Linked DNA regions of Loktanella sp. M215. The protein of the gene in region 1 interacts with the protein of each later gene in a pairwise test. Links are inferred from orthologs where the notes say so. Each region holds a gene or a part of one and is shown in the gene's direction. Other genes may lie near its edges.

Region 1 (6,984 bases):
CGCCAGAACCTGATCGCAGCCGATCACCAGCGCCTGAGGGTCCCGCGCGGATACCTTTTTGGACTTCAGTTCGGCCAGCGTGTCGGCGATGTCGCGGGGCGAGGCATCCTCGGCACGTAATGCGTCGCGCACGGCGTCTTCGTCGATCCGTGCGCGTTGCGTTCGGAACGTGACACCAGCGTTACGCAACAATGTCGCGCGGATCGCTGATCCACTGGCCAGGATCAGGTCGTCAGTCATGTGGATAACCCATCGGAAAAGCGGTGGTCGGAACTGGTCCAGATGTGTGACATGCGGCACCTCATGGCAAGCCGACCCTGTGGCGTGGGATAAGATTCATGAAGATGAACAGTTCCTCAACATGGGGACGGGACAAGTACCGGCTGTGCACAAGTGTCGCATCATACGCGAGTCAAGTCTTAACGAGAGATAAATTCTTCGCAGATAATTCCATAAGTATATGATTTAAATACATATATTAAGATGGCTAGAGACCCCGCCGACCCTTGATCCCGGCGTTTTCTGTGGACAAATCTGCGTATGAAATTTTGATCCACAGATTCTGGCCACCCCTAATACATCATCATCTTTCTTTTCTATCTTTATTCTTTAAGGAGACCTGACAGGCTGACGGGGATAACACGATGAGCTGGCTGATCGGATACTACGACTGGATCAAGGCGCTGCACGTCATGGCGGTGATTGCCTGGATGGCCGGGCTGTTTTATCTGCCGCGTCTGTTTGTCTATCACGCTGAACGCGCGACGATTGGGTCGGAACTGGACCGTACGTTTCAAATCATGGAAGACAAACTTCTGCGCCTGATCATGCGACCGGCAATGATCACCGCATGGATCTGCGGTCTGCTGATGATCGCCATGGGTGGTCTTGATTTTGGTGCGGTCTGGGGCTGGGCCAAACTGATCGCCGTGATCGCCATGACGGGTGCCCATGCCTGGATGGCGGCCCGGCTGAAGGACTTTGCCGCCGGGCGCAACACGCGGTCCGGTCGCAGTTATCGCCTGGCGAACGAGGTGCCGACGGTTCTGATGATCGTGGCCGTGGTCGCCGTGATCGTGAAGCCGTTCTGAGACGCGTTGACTTTGCACGGTTCTGCGGCTAACGCTTTGCAGCGCAGCCCGTCCGGGCAATCCTGCGCTTCCCCGATCTGACCCTTTTGATGCGCCCGTCGTGGCGTCTGGAATTTGCCACATGTCCGAACACCGTCTGAACCTTGCCGATCTGAAGGCCCAAAGCCCCAAGGATCTGCTGTCCATGGCCGAAGAGCTTGAAATCGAAAACGCCTCGACCATGCGGAAGGGCGACATGATGTTCGCCATTCTGCGCGAACGGGCCGACGAGGAATGGCTGATCGGCGGCGACGGCGTTCTGGAAGTGCTGCAGGACGGGTTTGGTTTCCTGCGGTCGCCGGAGGCCAACTATCTGCCGGGTCCCGATGACATCTATGTCTCGCCCGACATGATCCGCCAGTATTCGTTGTCGACCGGCGATACGGTCGAGGGGACCATGAAGGAACCCAACGACAGCGAACGCTATTTCGCGCTGAAGACGGTTGAGAAGATCAATTTCGAGGATCCGGAGAAGACCAAACACAAGGTTGCCTTCGAAAACCTGACGCCGCTTTACCCTGACGAGCGGCTGAAGATGGAAGTCGATGCCGAGCATGACAAAAAGGATCGGTCCGCCCGGATCATCGATCTGGTGTCGCCGATCGGCAAGGGCCAGCGATCGCTGATCGTCGCACCGCCTCGGACCGGCAAGACGGTCCTGTTGCAGAATATCGCGCATTCGATCGAGAAAAATCACCCCGAGATTTATCTGATCGTGCTGCTGATCGACGAACGGCCCGAAGAAGTCACGGACATGCAGCGCAGTGTGAAGGGGGAGGTCGTGTCCTCGACCTTCGACGAACCCGCCTCGCGCCACGTTGCCGTGTCGGAAATGGTGATCGAAAAAGCCAAGCGTCTGGTAGAGCACAAGCGCGACGTCGTGATCCTGCTGGATTCGATCACACGCCTTGGCCGCGCGTTCAACACGACGGTGCCGTCGTCTGGCAAGGTGCTGACCGGTGGTGTGGACGCGAATGCGCTACAGCGGCCCAAGCGTTTCTTTGGTGCGGCACGGAATATCGAAGAGGGTGGATCCCTGACCATCATCGCAACTGCGCTGATCGATACCGGTTCGCGGATGGACGAGGTGATTTTCGAGGAATTCAAGGGTACCGGCAACTCCGAGATCGTGCTGGATCGCAAGGTCGCGGACAAGCGTGTGTTCCCGGCCATGGACATTCTGAAATCTGGCACCCGGAAAGAAGAACTGCTGGTGGACAAGAGCGATCTGGCGAAGACCTATGTGCTGCGACGGATTTTGAATCCGATGGGCACCACGGACGCGATCGAATTCCTGATCGGCAAGTTGAAGCAAACCAAAACGAATGCCGACTTCTTTGATTCGATGAACACCTGATTATAATTCATTATCAATAGGTTATCATGGATACGATCTATGCACTCGCCTCGGCTCCTGGCCGGGCGGGTGTTTCCGTTTTAAGGCTGTCGGGTCCTGATGCGGTTTCAATCGCCGGTGGATTGATGACGGATGTGCCGGACCAGCGCGGCTTGCGGCGGCTGCGGGATGGGAATGGCATGATGCTGGACGACGCACTCGTCCTGAATTTTGCAAAAGGGCATAGCTTTACGGGCGAAAGCGTCATTGAGCTTCACCTGCATGGAAGCGTCGCCATCGTATCTGCAGTAACGACCTACCTTGCTGCGTTGGGTGCGCGTCAAGCTGAGGCAGGCGAGTTCACCCGCCGGGCGCTTGATAACGGACGCCTCGACCTGGCCCAGGTCGAAGGGCTGGCGGATCTGATTGACGCCGAAACGGAAGCCCAACGAAAGCAGGCCATACAGATCTTCAGCGGTGCGCTGGGTCGCTTGGCGGATCAGTGGCGGAGCGACCTGATCCGTGCGGCTGCATTGGTCGAGGCGACGATTGATTTCGTCGATGAAGACGTCCCCGTTGATGTCTATCCGGAAGTCAGTCAGCTGCTGGACATCACTAAGAGTGGTCTGAATACGCAAATCTCTGGCGCACAAGCCGCCGAGCGGATCAAGACCGGATTCGAGGTGGCCATCGTGGGCCGGCCAAATGTGGGGAAGTCGACATTGCTCAATCGTTTGGCAGGTCGTGCGGCTGCGATCACGTCTGACGTGGCGGGTACGACGCGAGACGTCATCGAAGTGCGGATGGATTTGGGAGGTTTGCCTGTGACGCTGCTCGACACGGCGGGGATTCGTGAGACCGCCGACAAGGTGGAGCAGCTTGGCGTTTCCTTGGCAAAAACACGGGCGTTGGCTGCGGATTGCCGTATTTTCCTGATTGAAGACGGCGAAGCACCGCCGTTTGAACCAGAGGTGGACGACCTGATTCTGGTGGCCAAAGCAGATCAGACAGGCGTTGGTGTGTCAGGTCTGACAGGGCAGGGCGTCGATCAAATGATCAGCGACGTGACACGCATCCTGTCACGCCGGGCGGCGGGGGCTGGCCTGGCGATCCGGGAACGTCACCGTGTGGCGATGCAGCAAGCCGTGGACGCGATTGGTGAGGCGTGTGCTTTGATGAACACACAAGGTCCTGCAGATTTGATTGCCGAAGATATCCGGAGCGCGACGCGTGCGGTTGACATGATTGTCGGGCGGGTAGATGTAGAGGACCTTCTGGACGAGATCTTTCGCAGCTTTTGCATCGGGAAATAGCAATGTTTCACGTGAAACAATTCGACGTCGTTGTGGTCGGTGGCGGGCACGCCGGCTGTGAGGCCGCGCTGGCGGCTGCGCGATCGGGTGCGCAGACAGCCCTTGTGACGCTGGACCCAAGTGCAATTGGAGTCATGTCTTGTAATCCAGCCATTGGTGGTCTGGGTAAAGGCCATCTCGTGCGGGAAATAGACGCCCTTGGCGGTGCCATGGGGCTGGTTGCGGATCAGTCCGGTATACAGTTTCGGCTGTTGAATCGTACAAAAGGGCCGGCAGTGCAGGGGCCACGGACCCAGTCCGACCGTGCGCTTTATCGCGATGCAATGCAGGTCGTTTTGCGCGACCAACCCGGCCTGACCATCGTCGCCGCTGAAGTCGTCGATTTCGGTATTGAAAGTGATCGGATTACCAGCGTCACGCTGGCGGATGGGACTGAGCTGGCCACCCGGTCGCTGGTGCTGACCACCGGGACATTTTTGCGCGGCGTCATTCATATCGGCGATCAGCGGCATTCTGGCGGACGCATGGGCGATCGTGCATCGGTCCGTATGGCTGAACGGTTGGATGATTTTGGTCTGCAGATGGGGCGTTTAAAGACCGGTACGCCGCCGCGTCTGGATGGCCGCACGATCCGCTGGGATGTCTTGGATCGCCAATTGGGCGACGCAGACCCATCATTGTTTTCGTTTTTATCGTCGAAGGTGACAACGCCGCAAATTGCGTGCGGCATCACCGCAACAAATACTGAAACGCATGACATCGTTCGGGCGAACCTCGGTCGGTCGGCGATGTACGGTGGTCACATCGAAGGGGTTGGGCCCCGCTATTGTCCTTCGATCGAGGACAAGATTACGCGATTTGCCGATAAGGAGTCGCACCAAGTCTTTCTTGAGCCTGAAGGTTTGACGACGGATACAGTGTATCCCAATGGCATCTCCACGTCGCTGCCGGCAGATGTTCAGGCGGCCTACGTGCACTCCATCCTCGGTCTGGAGGAAGCCGTTATTCTTCAGCCGGGCTATGCGATCGAATATGATTATGTGGATCCCCGAAATCTGCTTCCGTCGTTGGAACTGAAATCCTGCAAAGGCCTGTATCTGGCTGGTCAGATCAATGGGACAACGGGATATGAAGAGGCTGCGGCACAGGGATTGGTCGCCGGGCTCAATGCATCCCGGAGCGCGCGCCACCTTGATCCTGCTCATTTTGGTCGCGCAAACTCCTACATCGGTGTGATGCTGGATGATCTGACAACGCGTGGCGTGACGGAACCGTACCGCATGTTCACGTCAAGGGCAGAGTTCCGGCTGGCCTTGCGGGCCGATAACGCCGATCAACGACTGACACCGGTGGGACGGGATCTGGATCTTGTCGACGACACCCGCTGGGCTGCTTTCTCAGACAAACTCGATAAGATTTCCGTTGCGCGGCAACGTCTTGAAGACTGCGCGATTTCGGGATCCGATCTGGCCGACTCGGGTGTGAATATCAATCGAGATAGCCCGCGCCGCTCTGCGCTTGGGGCATTGTCCTTGGCGGATTTTGATTTTGAAAAGCTGGTGGCTGCTATTCCTGAACTGGGCGATATTGATCCGGCTGTCGGCACGCAGATCCGAAATGATGCGTTATATGCGCATTATATCAAGCGTCAGCAACGCGACGTTGATGCGTTGCAACGTGATGAAGCGGTCCTCATTCCGCCGTCCTTTGACTACGATTCACTTTCGGGCTTGTCTAACGAACTGAAAGCAAAAGCAAAGCGGTTGCAGCCAGGCTCGATGGCGCAGCTGGCCTCTATCGAAGGAATGACACCTGCGGCAAGTCTTTTGATCCTGTCAGCCTTGCGTCGGCACGGCTTGGATCGGGCCGTATGATCGATCAGGCTTCATTCTCGTTGGATGTTTCACGTGAAACGTTCGACGATCTCGTAGAATTCCAAAATCTGCTGCTGCAGTGGACAAAAACAATCAATCTGATCGCGCCATCAACAAAGGCCGATTGTTGGAATCGTCATGTCCTCGACTCTGCGCAGCTTTTTCATTACATCCCCGCAAGTGCGTCCCATTTGATCGACATTGGCAGCGGTGGCGGCTTGCCGGCTTTGGTGCTTGCCGTCATGGCCAAAAAGAGCCGCCCGGACCTGAGATTTACCTTGATTGAGAGTGATCAGCGCAAAGCTGTATTCCTTCGGACCGTCAGCCAGCAACTGAAGCTGGCGGTAACGGTCAAGGCGGTCAGGCTTGAAGATGCGGACGTTCCAAAGGCGGATGTGGTTACGGCGCGCGCGCTCGCACCGCTTGTTCGGCTTTTGGAATTTGCGGATCAGCTGATGCAGCCCGAAGGCACCGCAGTTTTTCAAAAAGGACAGGCCTTTAAACAGGAATTGGACACAGCGCGCGCGAGCTGGCACTTTGATGCCACTGCGCACGTCAGCCGCACCAATCCCGATGCCCGCATTCTCGAAATCAAGGATATCCGTCGTGTCCAATAATGAGCGATTTCAGTCCACCAAAATCTTGGCGATCGCCAACCAGAAAGGCGGCGTTGGTAAGACGACGACAACGATAAATCTCGGCGCCGCCTTGGCGGAGCAGGGGCAGAACGTTTTGCTGATTGATCTTGATCCGCAGGGCAATGCCTCCACGGGCCTCGGAATTGGGCCGGACATGCGCGAGACGACGACCTATGACTTTCTTGTCGGCGACGCCTCACCCGCAGAGGCCATCCAAAGAACGGATGTGCCAAACCTGTCCATCATTCCGGCGACAACCGATCTCAGCTCCGCTGATATCGAATTGATTTCAAACGAGAAGCGGTCATACCTGCTGCATGATGCGTTGCGGCAGCTTCCGATGGACACCTATGGTTTCGATTACATTCTCATCGATTGTCCGCCATCTCTCAATATTCTGACCGTTAATGCAATGGTGGCGGCCCACGCGGTCGTCGTTCCGCTGCAAAGCGAATTTTTCGCCCTTGAGGGTCTGTCGCAACTGATGCTTACCATTCGTGATGTACGGCAGACGGCGAACAGGTCATTGCGCATCGCGGGTGTCGTCCTGACAATGTATGACCGACGCAATAACCTGTCACAGCAGGTCGAGGCCGATGCGCGCGAGAACTTGGGGAGTCTTGTCTTCACCACAGTCATTCCGCGCAATGTCCGGCTGAGCGAGGCACCATCCTACGCCATGCCGGCCTTGAC
Region 2 (7,120 bases), 1.7 Mb from region 1 along the record:
GACCTTTACCGCCGCGATCACCTGCCGATCGACGTAGTCATCAGCCCAGAGCGCGAGGTGGCCGAGGCCGCCCTGCAACGGTTGGCCTCGCCGGCAGCGTTCGACACCGAAAGCTTCCTCGACGGGCGCGGCACCCTGATGGGGATCGCGATCGAAGGCGATTGCCCGGTGATCAACACGCCCCTGCGGCAGTTGACCGACCTTTTTTCCACCCTGCGCGCGGTCGTCGTGGGCGTGCGCCGCGATGGTGCGCTTTTCGTGCCGAACGCCAAGGATCAGCTGTTCGTGGGCGATGAGGCCTACATCTTTACCCATACCGACGACATGGCCCGCACGCTGGAAATCTTCGGCAAGGTCCAGACCAAGCAGGAACGCGTCGTCATCATTGGCGGCGGCAACGTGGGCCGCGCGGTCGCACTGGCGCTGGAAAACCGCGCCGACCGCGTCCGTGTGCGCATGATCGAACGGTCCCGTGACGTGGCAGAGGCCGCCGCCGACGCCCTCGACCGGACCATCGTGCTGAACGGCGACGGCCTCGATGCGGCTTTGCTGGAGGAGGCGGGCATCACCTCTGCCGACGCCGTGCTGGCCGTCACCGACGACGACAAGACGAACCTGCTCGCCTCTGTCCGCGCCAAGGAGATGGGCTGCAAGATGTCGATCTGTCTGGTCAACGACCCCACGCTGGTGCCGCTGATGGGACCGCTCGACATCGACGCCTACATCAACCCGCGCTCGACCACCGTCTCGTCGATCCTGCGCCACGTCCGCCACGGCCGCGTGCGCGGCGTCTATTCCATCGGCGATGCCGAGGCTGAGATGCTGGAGGCGCAGGTGCTCGGCACCTCCCCCCTCGCAGGCCAGCGCATCCGCGACGTGGCCTTCCCCGAAGGCGCGCTCGTCGGTGGCATCCTGAAGCCGTCCGGCATGGTCAAACCGACCGGCGAGACCCGGATCGAAGAAGGCGACATCGTCGTGATCTTCGCCATGTCCGACGACGTGCCAGAGGTCGAGCGGCTGCTTCAGGTCTCGATCGACTTCTTCTGATGCACCGCGTGAAATCCCTGCCGTTCTTCGTGATGCTGATGGGCATCGGCGCGCTGGCGATGCTTGTGCCCGCGCTCCACGCCTGGGCGATGCGGGATTTCACCTCGATGCGGGCGTTCTTCTACGCCGCCGTGCTGTTCTCTACCCTGACCATGCTGATTGCCCTCGCCACCGCGGGCACGCACCCCAAATCCGCCGCCCGCAGCCAGTTGCTGACGCTGGTGCTGGCCTTCGGCGTGCTGCCCCTGATGTTCGCGGTCCCCTTCCACGAGGCGGGCCGCAACATCCGTTTCTTCGACGCCTGGTTCGAGATGGTCAGCAGCTTTACCACCACCGGCGCCACGCTTTACGAAAACGCAGGCCGGTTGCAGCCGTCCCTGCATCTGTGGCGCGCCACCGTGGGCTGGCTCGGTGGCCTGCTGGTCTGGATCATGGCCGTCGCGGTCTTTGCCCCCATGAACATCGGCGGGTTCGAGGTGCGCGCCGCGGGCGGCAGCGCGCGCATCACCGCGGGCGCCTACCGCCAGATCGGCCAGACCGCACAGGTGCAGGACCGCCTGTTCCGCCACGCCGCCACGCTCGCGCCGATCTACACGGCCCTCACCTTCATCCTCTGGCTCGCCCTCGTCCTGTGCGGAGAGGTCCCCTACATCGCCCTGTGCCACGCCATGTCGGTGCTCTCGACCAGCGGCATTTCCCCCATCGGCGGCGTCTATTATGCCGCCGCAGGCTTCTGGGGCGAGGTCTGCATCTTTGCCTTCTTCATCTTCGCCCTGTCGCGCCTGACCTTCTCGCGCGGCATGTTCGGCGACAGCGACGCGCGCCTGATGCGCGATCCCGAAATCCGTCTGGCCATTGGCCTCGTCGCAGGCACCACGCTGCTGCTCTTCGCCCGCCACTACCTCGGCAGTATCGAGGAGGGGCTTCAAAGCACCTGGGGTGGCCTCTTTGGCTCGCTCTGGGGCAGCATCTTTACCGTCACCTCGTTCCTCACCACAACGGGCTTCGAATCGCATTTCTGGGACGGCGCCTCGCGCTGGTCGGGGTTAGAGACACCGGGCCTCTTCCTCGTCGGTATGGCGCTGATCGGCGGCGGTGTGGCCACCACCGCGGGCGGCGTGAAACTTTTGCGCGTCTACGCCCTCGCGCGCCATTCGGAACGTGAACTCGAACGCCTGCTGCACCCGTCCTCCGTCGCGGGCGGCGGACGCGAAGCGCGGATGATCCGCCGGCAGGGCGCCTATGTCTCGTGGATCTTCTTCATGCTGTTTGCGCTGTCGGTTGCGGGCACGATGATCCTTCTGTCCTTGACCGGCGTGCAGTTCGAAACCTCCATGGTGCTGACCGTGGCCTCGCTGTCCACCACCGGCCCGCTGGCCGTCGTTGCGGCCGAGACCCCGATCAGCTTTTCCGGCCTGCCGGACCTTGCCAAGACCGTCCTCGCCGCCGCCATGGTCCTTGGCCGGCTCGAGGCGCTGGCGATTGTCGCCTTGTTCAATCCCGAAATCTGGCGCAAATAGCGATTCACGTTTTTGGGGTGGAATATCAAAGGCCGCCACGACATAATCGCCTGCAATCATGCCGATCCGCGGCGACAAGAATAATATAGGGTGAATTTCCATGGCGTCCGACAAGGCCAACCTGCAAGATGCGTTTCTCAACCATGTGCGCAAGACAAAGGTCCCCGTCACGATCTTTCTGGTGAACGGCGTGAAACTGCAGGGCGTCATCACCTGGTTCGACAGCTTCTGCGTGCTCTTGCGCCGCGACGGCCAGTCGCAGCTGGTCTACAAATCGGCGATCTCGACGATCATGCCGTCCCAACCCATCAGCCTGTACGAAGGCGAGGAATAATTTGTTCGAACGCGACCGGCCCGTCACCCGGGCCTTTGTCCTTCATCCCGACCTGAAGTCCGACCGTGACCGCAGGGACGCGGATCCCGCATTGGAAGAAGCCGTCTCTCTCGCCGCCGCCCTGCCTGACCTTGTGGTCGTGGGCGCCGAAGTTGTGCGCCTGCCGAAACTGCATCCCGGCATGCTGTTCGGCAAAGGCAAGATCGCCGAACTGAAAGAGCGCATGAAGGCCGAAGAGGCCGAACTGGTGCTGGTCGATGGCCATGTCACCCCCGTCCAGCAGCGCAATCTGGAAAAGGAATGGGGCGTCAAGCTCCTCGACCGGACCGGGCTGATTCTCGAAATCTTCTCGGACCGCGCCCGCACCGCCGAAGGCGTGCTGCAGGTCGAAATGGCGGCCCTCTCCTACCAGCGCACGCGCCTCGTGCGCGCCTGGACCCACCTTGAACGCCAGCGCGGCGGCCTCGGCTTCGTCGGCGGCCCCGGCGAGACCCAGATCGAGGCGGACCGCCGTGCCATCGACCTGCAACTGCAAAGCCTCAAGGCGCAGCTGGCCAAGGTCGTCAAGACCCGCGCCCTGCACCGCGCCGCCCGCGCCAAGGTGCCCTATCCGATCGTGGCCCTCGTGGGCTACACCAACGCCGGCAAATCGACGCTCTTCAACCGCCTGACCGGGGCAGAGGTCTTTGCCAAAGACATGCTTTTCGCCACGCTGGACCCCACCATGCGGCAGATCGAACTGCCGCACGGCGAAAAGATCATCATGTCCGACACGGTGGGCTTCATCTCTGACCTGCCGACGGAACTGGTCGCCGCCTTCCGCGCCACGCTGGAAGAGGTGCTTGACGCCGACCTGATCGTGCATGTCCGCGACATCAGCCATCCGCAAAGCCAAGAACAGGCCGACGACGTCATGGCGATCCTCGCGACGCTGGGCGTGTCCGACACCGCCCCCATGCTCGAAGTCTGGAACAAGGTCGACCGCCTCTCGCCAGAGGCGCGCGAGGGCATGATGACCCAATCCGCCCGGACCGACGACATCTTCGCCACCTCCGCCATCACCGGCGAAGGGCTCGACGCCCTGCTGGAAGCGATCACCGAAAAGACCAAGGATCCCCGCACGACCGAGGTGCTGACCCTTGGCTTTAACGCCGGCCGTGCGCGTGCATGGCTCTTCGACGCCGGTGTCGTGACCGATGACAAGCAGACCGACGATGGCTACCGGATGGAGGTCTTCTGGACCGCCCTGCAAAAGGAACGCTTCAGCCGGCTACCGGATTGAACAGCGGGTCGGGCCGGGGTTGGCTGCAGGCGACATGATCGGCCACCCAGGTCACCAGCTTCGCCCGCCCGGCCTGCTTCGCACAATACAGCGCCTCGTCCGCGCGCCGCATCGCCTGTTCCAGCGTTTCGCCCTGCAGCGTCACGGCGGCGCCCGCCGACAGCGTCAGCTGCAGCGGATCGGTCGCCGCATGGTGCCGGACCGGGATCACGGCACACAGCGCCTGTCCCAGCGCCGGGATCGCCAGTGATTCGCGCCTGACGAAAATCCCGAACTCCTCGCCACCGATCCGCGCGACCACGTCCTGCGAAGTCGTGACATCGCGCAGACGGTCCGCCACCGCCCGCAGACAGATGTCGCCCACCGCATGACCGAAGGTATCGTTGATCCGCTTGAAATGATCCGCATCCACGATCAGCACGACCCCCTGCAGGTTATCGGCCAGCCGCGCCTGCGTTTCCGCGATGAAGCCGCGCCGATTCATCAGCCCGGTCAGCACGTCGGTACTGGCCAATTCCAAAAGCTATTTATGCAACCTGTAAGAGCGTCGCACCGTGTACAGCGTCAGCCAGACGAAGGGGGTGGCGGTGAAGAATGTCACCAGAAACCGTATGCCGGGCGTCATGTGCTGATGCCCCGTCAGCAGCCATTCCGCCGTGATCGACACAAGGTGGATCACGACCATGAAGAGGCAGAACTTGAAAATCGTGTCGCGCCTGCTTTTCGGCGCCGTCGCGCGGATCAGTCGGGTCGCCAGCAGCTTGCTTTGCGTCAACATACGAACACCAGCCTATGCAATCATCTAAAATACCTAAATCAATAGATAAAAAGATAATCAGATCAGGCCACCCTGTCCATGACTGATCGTGACCAGACGACAAGCCGTGCCCGTCCGCCCGCCTTTGCCGCATAAAGCGCCTCGTCTGCCCGCGAGAGCGCCGCCTCGATCATCTCGTGCGGCTTGGTTTCTGCGGCACCGACCGACAGGGTTAGCCGCAGGGGATCACGCTCCTCCGGCAGGTTGATCATGATGGTGCTGCACATCTTGCCGCCGATTCGGGTAATCTCCTCCAGCGTGCAATAGGGCATGAAGGCGCCGAATTCCTCTCCGCCGATGCGTCCGACCAGATCCTCGGCCCGGCGGACGTCGTTCAGCCGCTTGGCGATGGCCTGCAGGCAGCGGTCACCGACCGCGTGGCCATAGGTGTCGTTGATCCGCTTGAAATGATCCGCGTCGATGATTAGCACGAATCCCGTTTCGCCCTTGGCCTGCGCGCGCCCGGCCTGTGCGACAAAGGCGCGTCGGTTCGGCAGGCCGGTCAGCATGTCGGTCATCGCCAGATCCGCCAGCTGCGCGTGAATCCGGTCCATGTAGGTCAGCATGCCAAAGGCAATCGCCGTGAACGGCAGTTGCACCAGCGCCGCCGTCAGCAGCGACGCCGGCAGGTCCTGCCACCCCTGATGCAGCACCAGCACGGCGATCATCGCATAGAGGACCAGGAAAAGGACGATCACTATCAAAGGCTTGACGACATAGTCCCGGCGCTTGTTCAGCGCAAAGGTCCGCAGCAGGCCTTGAAAGATCGTATGCTTCATCATGGGCGTGACCATGGCCTCCGACCCCTTTGCCAATGCTTAAGCAGGGCGGGAAATTTACGGTGATTTTGAACCGGTTTCCGGCTCCAGCCGCATGGTCCCCAGGGCCGCCGCCCGCGCCAGATCCGGGTCCAGCGACATCGGGATGTATTCCCCCCGCCGCCACAGCTCTCCCAGGTTGTCGTAATAGCGCGACAGGAAATGCCCGGACTGCCCCGTGGCCGTGACGAAGACCGACGAATCGGGGTCGGCAAAGTCGTAGACCCCGCGGTAGCCCGCCGCATGGACGTTCAGGAAGGGGTCCGGCCCGGTGCCGCTGGTCTGGCCGCGCATCAGGGTGTTGTCGCCGCCGCTGGTCGACTGGCGGATGTTCACGAACCACTGCAGGATCGGCACGGTGCCCAGCGTCGGATGGTCGTGCGCCGCCTGATGCGCGTCGCCCCAGCGCAGGGTTTCCAGGTTCTTGCCCCAGTTTTCCCCGATCCACGTCAGCGCGTCGTCCAGCGACTGGCGGGCGATGTCGGTGCAGGTCTCGACCGGCGCCGACTGGATCACGTCGCACCAGACGGACGCGCCGTCCACGTCGCGGAACACCCGCTCGATGAACACGGGGTCGATATGGGTGAACTCGGTCGCCAGCGGCCCCAGCTCGTCACGGATCAGCCGGTCCTGCAAGCTGCGCATCCAGGCGGCATAGATCAGCGGCTCCGGCAGATGCTCGTTCATCTCGCCGTTCCAGTTCGCCAGCAGCGTCAGCGCGATCTGCCGGCGCCGTTCCGGCGTGCCGTCCTCTGCCGCGTCGCCGGTGAACCACAGGTCGGCCCCGACCAGCGGCAGCAGCGACCGCGCGGTGAAACTGACCGTATCCAGCTGCGCCTCGATAAAGCTGTCGCGGGTATGCACCTCGCGGCTTTGCATCAGACGTCGCCAGCGCTGCACCCGCTGCGTATCGCCCCAGTTGTAGGAAACGTGGTTCGGAAACGGCCGGTTCACGGTCTTGTTGTTGGTATTGCCGACGATTCCGCCCTCGGGGGCCACGAACTCCGGGTTGTCCGCATAGGGCATGATCCCCTGCCAGCGATTCTCTGGCAGATACCCGTAAGAGGGCAGGCGCCCCTTGCTCTGGTGATTAGGATCGCGGCGCGGGATCGCGCCAATCGTCTTCATCGCCACATCCGTGCGGTCCGCCAGCGTCAGGTTCTGCGCCGGGGCGACATAGGGCGCGGCCGCGGCAATCGCCTGTTCGATCGTGCGGGATTTCATCATCGCCATCGCCGCCGACAGGCTGGGATCGTCGCCCGTCAGAGCGGTCCACGACAGGCTGGTCACATGCCCCGGCGG

What was found.
Region 2: the proteins of rho (region 1) and hfq interact in binary tests that used the Escherichia coli proteins (3 or more experiments, as listed by UniProt). The link is inferred for Loktanella sp. M215 from one-to-one orthologs.

What each region holds. Positions count from the first base shown.
Region 1 is NZ_WMEA01000001.1:1,008,187-1,015,170, forward strand. Bases 497-3,349 are described here. They hold rho (transcription termination factor Rho), read left to right. Parts: upstream 497-1,212; coding sequence 1,213-2,487; downstream 2,488-3,349. Other genes in these bases: hemJ (protoporphyrinogen oxidase HemJ), read left to right, coding at 645-1,091; mnmE (tRNA uridine-5-carboxymethylaminomethyl(34) synthesis GTPase MnmE), read left to right, coding at 2,514-3,349. In the rest of the region: GLR48_RS04880 (Maf family protein), read right to left, coding at 1-240; more of mnmE, read left to right, coding at 3,350-3,779; tRNA uridine-5-carboxymethylaminomethyl(34) synthesis enzyme MnmG, read left to right, coding at 3,782-5,653; 16S rRNA (guanine(527)-N(7))-methyltransferase RsmG, read left to right, coding at 5,650-6,270; GLR48_RS04910 (ParA family protein), read left to right, coding at 6,260-6,984. UniProt on the Escherichia coli protein: Facilitates transcription termination by a mechanism that involves Rho binding to the nascent RNA, activation of Rho's RNA-dependent ATPase activity, and release of the mRNA from the DNA template.
Region 2 is NZ_WMEA01000001.1:2,675,853-2,682,972, forward strand. Bases 1,296-4,284 are described here. They hold hfq (RNA chaperone Hfq), read left to right. Parts: upstream 1,296-2,667; coding sequence 2,668-2,901; downstream 2,902-4,284. Other genes in these bases: GLR48_RS13135 (TrkH family potassium uptake protein), read left to right, coding at 1,296-2,567; hflX (GTPase HflX), read left to right, coding at 2,903-4,183; GLR48_RS13150 (GGDEF domain-containing protein), read right to left, coding at 4,164-4,284. In the rest of the region: Trk system potassium transporter TrkA, read left to right, coding at 1-1,047; more of GLR48_RS13135, read left to right, coding at 1,047-1,295; more of GLR48_RS13150, read right to left, coding at 4,285-4,697; GLR48_RS13155 (hypothetical protein), read right to left, coding at 4,707-4,961; GLR48_RS13160 (GGDEF domain-containing protein), read right to left, coding at 5,024-5,794; GLR48_RS13165 (penicillin acylase family protein), read right to left, coding at 5,837-7,120. UniProt on the Escherichia coli protein: RNA chaperone that binds small regulatory RNA (sRNAs) and mRNAs to facilitate mRNA translational regulation in response to envelope stress, environmental stress and changes in metabolite concentrations.